Regions from separate parts of the Paenibacillus sp. FSL W7-1088 genome, predicted to be linked through region 3. Evidence: predicted binding sites of a transcription regulator. Region 3 holds the regulator's gene; each other region holds the start of a gene.

Region 1 (2,278 bases), 1.7 Mb from region 3:
ATAATTCTTGCTCTTCTGCCGCTTCTTTTTGTTGATCTTCAGTCGTAGGTGCAGGAACTGCAGTAGTCAGGTTGCTGGCTTCACGAATTTTTTGTTCAATTACTTGAGCAATATCTGCATGCTCTTTCATGAACTGCTTCGCGTTCTCACGTCCTTGACCTAAACGCTCACCTTCGTAAGAATACCACGCACCACTTTTGTTAACGATGTCCAGCTCTGTACCAATGTCAATGATACTGCCTTCTCTCGAAATACCTTCACCGTACATAATGTCCACTTCCGCTTGTTTAAACGGTGGTGCCACTTTATTTTTCACAACTTTGATACGGGTACGGTTACCCGTGATGTCATTGCCTGACTTGATACTCTCAATACGACGTACATCCAGACGTACTGTAGAATAGAATTTCAGGGCACGACCACCAGGTGTTGTCTCCGGGTTACCAAACATAACACCGACTTTTTCACGAAGCTGGTTGATAAAGATTGCGATGGTTTTGGATTTGCTGATTGCACCAGACAGTTTACGCAGCGCCTGAGACATCAGACGTGCTTGCAAACCGACATGGGAATCCCCCATTTCGCCTTCAATTTCCGCTTTTGGTACCAATGCAGCAACTGAGTCAATAACGACAATATCGACAGCGCCACTACGTACAAGCGCTTCTGCGATTTCAAGCCCTTGCTCACCCGTATCTGGCTGGGACAGAAGCAACTCATCAATGTTAACACCCAGTTTGCTTGCGTATTGCGGGTCAAGAGCATGCTCTGCATCGATAAATGCAGCTTGTCCACCCACCCGTTGTACTTCAGCAATCGCATGCAACGCTACCGTTGTTTTACCGGAGGATTCTGGTCCATATATTTCAACAATACGGCCTTTAGGCAAGCCGCCTGTTCCTAATGCAATATCCAGAGCCAAGGAACCGCTGGGGATTATTTCCACTTGCATGTGAGTAGACTCACCCAGTTTCATGATGGATCCTTTACCAAATTGCTTCTCTATTTGACGGAGCGCCATATCAAGCGCGGCACGACGGTCTGACAATAAGCTCACACCCTTTACTGTTTATAATATAATGATACCTTGTTTTAACACGTTTGCCAAGCTTTTTTTCGAACATACATTCGTTTTTTTTGTGAAGGCCGAGGCGCCTCTTCCTCAAGGAAACTTTCCATTAAACAGAAAAAAGAACCGTAAACAAGGCTGTAAAGCCTGATTTTACGGTTCTTCCGTCTTCCTTTATTATACTTGCTTGCCTTGGTAAATGCAATCCGAGCTGTGAACTAGTCCATCTCCACAAGCTTGCGCCACAAACGATAAAGAATCGCTTTCGCTGAACGGATCCGAACCGTCTCCCGATTACCATTAATGCGCAGTTCATGAATTTCTGTCTCTTTACCACGCTCTGCCAGAGCGATGAAGACAAGTCCTGGCGGTTTGCGTTCGGAGTAACCCGGACCCGCAACACCTGTAACCGACAGACCGAAGTCCGCATCCCCAATCATGCGAATCTGCTCTGCGAGCACTTTAGCCACTTCCGGACTCACTGCGCCCGGTGCATCTTCACCTTCCAGATAGGAATGCGGCACATGGAGCAGCTTTTCCTTAATTTCATTGGAGTAACATACAATTCCGCCCTTAAGCATCGACGCACTGCCAGGAACTGATGTCAGACTCTGCATGACCAGCCCTCCTGTGCAGCTCTCAGCCGCGCTAAGGGTCAGACCCATATCAGACATCATAGTAACAATTGTGTACTCTATAGGCACATCCTCGTTCGCGTAGAGATGCTCTGGCAATCGTTCCCGAATCTGAACTTCCATTGCATCCAGCTTCAGCTTTGCCTCACTCTCACTTGGAGCCTTTGTAGATACACGTACCGTAACTTCTCCCTCACTTGCATAAGGAGCAATGGTAGGATCTGTCTGTGTATCAATCAGATCTAGGAGTCGGTCTTCCAATGCCGATTCGCCGATGCCTGCAAACTTCAGCATTTTTGAGTAGATCGGCATTTCTTCTGTCAGTACATGCTGGAACAGCCAAGGCTTAACTTCCTGTTCAAACATAGGAATCAGCTCTTTCGGCGGTCCAGGCATCACTACATAATGCTTACCATTGTCGGAAATCGCATTTCCTGCGGCAAGACCTGTTTCGTTCGCCAGCGGTGTTCCACCTTCGATAACGATCGCCTGACGACGATTGTTTTCGGTCATGTCCACATTGCGATCTCGGAAGAAGCTCTCAATTTTGTCCATAGCCAATCGATCTATATGC
Region 2 (2,278 bases), 780 kb from region 3:
GATGGGGCCACTGTGCTGGAATGTTTCTCCCATACCGGCAGCTTCACATTGAACGCCTGCAAATATGGAGCCAAAAAAGTAACCTGCCTGGATATCTCAGAGCATGCGATTGAAAGTGCACGTACCAACGTAGAACTGAACGGGTTTACAGACCGGGTTGAATTTGTCGTTGCGGATGCATTCCAATACTTGCGTGAGCAGGTGAAAGGCCTCGATGAGCGTAACGTACGTGCACGTGCTGGCGAACAGAAAGTGGATACGTCCAAAGCGCTAGCAGCCGGTGGCAAAACATTTGATGTGGTCATCCTCGACCCACCAGCCTTTGCCAAAACGAAATCAGCAGTCAAAGGCGCATGCCGTGGATATAAGGACATCAATCTGCAAGGAATGAAACTGGTGAATGAGGGCGGGTATTTGGTAACGGCAAGCTGTTCATACCACATGCGTCCGGATCTCTTCCTGGAAACCATTGCGGATGCAGCCGAGGATGCAGGCAAAGTGCTTCGTCTAATCGACTGGAAAGCAGCTGGTAAGGATCACCCACAAATTTTGGGGGTAGACGAAGGTCATTACCTGAAATTTGCCATCTTCGAAGTACGCAGCAAAAAGAATTAATCGAGCGATATCAGTATTGGATCGTTCATCTATTTTGGCAAAGAGGGGCTGTCTCAAAAGGAATTCCACTTCGCTCCATGCGCTAACGAACCTATCACATCTTAACAGGTGGATTATCAACGGTTGCCAGATTTAACGAACCTCAGTCACGCTATTCCGTCATCAAACGGTGTCAAAACATAAAAAATGGATCGAATCGCCGAAATAACGTCTCTGTGATTCGTTAGATCTTAGATCTGGGCTAATGGGAGCGCATAGCGTGTCTCAGGTTCATTAGTACAAAATAACGCTAACAAGGGATGTCCTCTGTCATATTCATGACTTATGGGATATCCCCTTTTTGCTATGCTCATGCAAAAGCTCTCTGGAATTGCCGGATAGTGGCAAACGTATGTTCCGAACCAAGTCAGATATGTTATACTGGGAATTAAAATCTTGTTCGTGATGGTTTGGAGGATTAAACATGTCCGTACGCTTTGTTATTGGCCGGGCAGGCAGCGGCAAGAGTGCGCTGATTACCCGGGAAATCACATCCCTGCTTCAAAAGGAACCACAAGGTAAACCACTGATTCTGCTAGTCCCGGAACAGAGTTCGTTTCGAACCGAACAGTCGCTGGTTTCTTCTGGTGCTATTAAAGGTACCATGCGTGCTGAAGTGCTTGGTTTTCGCCGATTGGCCTATCGGGTCATGCAGGAGGCAGGTGGTTCTGCCCGTATTCCCATTGGAGCTGAAGGCAAAAAAATGCTGCTCTACAAAGTGCTCCAGCGTCGTAAGGAAGAATTGAAGCTGTTTGGAGCATCGGGCAGTCAGCTGGGATTTATAGGAGATTTAAATGATTTATACAGTGAGTTTAAACGTTATGAACTTGACCCTACTTCACTGGAAGAAGGACTTTCCGCAATGAATACTTCCTCTTCTGCACCGATTCTGGGAGACAAGCTGCATGACTTGCTTCTTATATACCGTGACTATGAAAAGGAATTAACCGAACTATATATCGATGATGAAGACACGTTGACTGAACTGACAGAGCGATTGCCGGAGAGTAGGTTGCTGCAAGATGCAGAGATCTGGATCGATGGATTTCAGGGATTTACCCCGCAGGAAATGAGTGTCATTGGAAGACTGATGCTGCAAGCTTCTTCCGTTACAATTGCATTGACGTTGGATCATGCATACGACCACGGCGCACTTCCAGGAGAATTGGAACTGTTCCATCCCACAGCAAGTGCATACGCACGTCTCAAAGGCATGGCCGAGGATCTGGGTGTCCTTAATGAGACAACGGTGCTTCAACCGGAAGTTTTGCCGAGATATGAGGGCAGTCCTGGACTGGCCCATTTGGAGGCTGGCTTTGATCGCAGAGTTCGCTGGAAGAGTGAGGGGCGTGATGCAGGTGTCCGACTTTACGCTGCTGAGAACCGCCGGGCTGAGATGGAAGGAGCACTTCGTGAGATGCGTCGTCTGGCGCAAGATGAAGGTGCGCGTTATCGAGATATGGCAGTGCTTGTTCGTCAGTTGGATACATATGCCGACATTGCTGAGCCCCTATTCAGGGACTATGGCGTGCCTGTCTTTCTGGATCGGAGAAGAAATGAACTACATCATCCATTATCGGAATTTATTCGTTCAGCACTCGATATCGTTCGCCGTCGCTGGCGT
Region 3 (2,278 bases):
TGTATCGGCTTACATAACAGTAAACCAACATTTCCCCCTATAATTTGCAACCTCTAGATAACAGGAAGAAACCTAAATATCATAATGATATCATTAGGTTTCCTTAATGTTTGAGTTTGCCTTGGTGGCCTTGATCGTTCTCATCATCTACGATTTCAATCGAATCCAGTTGTTGTCTGAAATTGCTTCGAATGTTATTCAAATAGATTTCTCTAAGCTTGGCACGTTCAGCGAGCTCTTCCTCTGTCAATCCAGTAGATTTTTGCTTGCGAGCCAATTCATTAATACGTGCTACCAGACTATCTATATCCAAGCTTGTCCCCTCCAAAAATACAAAGTCATATTAACTTTGACATGATAAGGGCAGCTTGTCAAGCTGACACGCATTAATGCGTGTGAATATGCAGTTTTATTGTGTGAATTGAGGCAGTATTAAGACTTGCCCCACTTGTATTGAAGTTGATCCAAGTTGATTGACTTTCTTAATTGCTTCTATATATATACGTGTATCCATTGTTTCCGGTTTGTGATTCAATGATATACTCCATAGTGTATCTCCTTGTGAAACTGCTATCTTCCCGCCAGGCAACAGATCATTTTCATTACCAGCAAACACTGTCAATACTGTACTGCATCCAACCAGTATAATTAAGCTTACGATTATTAATTTCAAGACCCATGTTGGGACATTACCTTTTGCAAAAACCTTCTTAAAATTCCTTATGTTCGTTTCAACCACTTCTGAATGCACCGGTTCGTAAATGCTTTGATAAGTAGAATATCTCATTAAATATCGACCTCCAAACGTTTGTTCCTATCCGTTGAAATCAATATAACACGAACACTTGTTTTGTACAATAACTTTTTAGAACAATTGTTCGCTTTTTTTTGTAACATCCTACATTCCATTATCTTTCTTCTATTGTATGGGAACTGTCATTTGCAGTATTTGATTAGACTAAAAGAAATTTTTCATCTTAATTTGCAAAAAAACATTGATTTTATGGCATTTTATTTAGAACTTATGTTTGTACGAACGGAGGTTCTATGTTATAATTTTCCCAAACGTTACTAAAATGGGGTTGATACGGTATGTCGAAGATATCCAGCAGGCAACAGGCTATTCTGGAGTTTATACGCAATGAAGTCCGGTTGAAGGGGTATCCTCCTTCCGTACGCGAAATTGGTGAGGCCGTTGGGTTGGCTTCCAGCTCTACAGTACATGGACATCTGGATCGTTTGGAGAAGAAAGGTCTGATTAGACGCGACCCAACCAAACCAAGAGCCATTGAACTTCTCAGCCAGGAAGAGTCAGAGCATTCACATCAGTTTGCTCACAGCGTTGCTCGCATTCCAGTCGTGGGTAAAGTTACTGCAGGGGTTCCAATCACAGCAACAGAAAATATCGAAGATTACTTCCCTCTTCCTACGCATTATGTAGGCGATCAGAAAGTATTTATGCTTTCGGTCGTGGGTGACAGTATGGTTGAAGCAGGCATTGTTAACGGAGACTATGTTATTGTACGTCAGCAGCAAACTGCGGATAACGGCGACATCGTAGTAGCCATGACTGAAGACGATGAAGCAACGGTAAAAACGTTCTACAAAGAAAAAGATCATATTCGTCTTCAACCGGAAAATTCGACTTTTGAACCGTTGCGTTTGAAACACGTTAGCATCCTCGGCAAAGTCATTGGCCTTTTCCGTGATATTCATTAATATGTATTGATGTTGTTCAGATGTTTCACAATAAGATACTTAAAGAGGTTGTCCCGTTCCGGGACAACCTCTTTTTTCTACATATTACTTATATTATTCTACGTTAACGACTATTCGCTGCGTCTAAGAATGCTCTTATGATGAGAGAACACATCAAAACTCTGATGACCATGGTAAGAACCCATTCCACTTTCTCCTACGCCGCCGAACGGAAGATAATGTGATGTCATATGAGACAATGTGTCATTAATACAACCACCACCAAAAGAAACTTGATTCAGAACCTGATTCTGCAGATTATCATTTTGCGTGAAGAGGTATAATGCCAGTGGTTTTGGACGGCGAACAATCTCATCTAGCATCGGGTTAAGATCAGTATACTTAAACACAGGAAGGATTGGACCAAAGATCTCCTCTTGCATCACTGGGGATTTCCAATCCACTTCCCCCAGTACTGTTGGTTCAATGAGCAGCTGATCACGTTCAGATCGTCCACCAATCATTGCTTTGCCATCTTGGAGTAACACCGCTAAACGATCAAAGTTACGTGCGTTGACAA

Evidence for each region. The regulator LexA, encoded in region 3, represses DNA repair genes until DNA is damaged. The targets are predictions, from matches to a motif close to CGAACATATGTTCG.
Region 1: the regulator LexA is predicted to act here: its motif matches at 1,118-1,131, upstream of recA (recombinase RecA).
Region 2: the regulator LexA is predicted to act here: its motif matches at 1,000-1,013, upstream of addB (helicase-exonuclease AddAB subunit AddB).

Annotation. Positions count from the first base shown of each region.
Region 1 covers NZ_CP150216.1:2,681,845-2,684,122, reverse strand. Annotated here, with positions in the region: gene recA (recombinase RecA) at 1-1,048, opposite strand, end outside; gene MKY42_RS12345 (competence/damage-inducible protein A) at 1,288-2,278, opposite strand, start outside.
Region 2 covers NZ_CP150216.1:5,180,868-5,183,145, reverse strand. Annotated here, with positions in the region: gene MKY42_RS23390 (class I SAM-dependent rRNA methyltransferase) at 1-615, shown strand, start outside; gene addB (helicase-exonuclease AddAB subunit AddB) at 1,079-2,278, shown strand, end outside.
Region 3 covers NZ_CP150216.1:4,396,652-4,398,929, forward strand. Annotated here, with positions in the region: gene MKY42_RS19660 (DUF896 domain-containing protein) at 104-313, opposite strand; gene MKY42_RS19665 (LysM peptidoglycan-binding domain-containing protein) at 410-787, opposite strand; gene lexA (transcriptional repressor LexA) at 1,093-1,719, shown strand; gene MKY42_RS19675 (aldehyde dehydrogenase) at 1,830-2,278, opposite strand, start outside.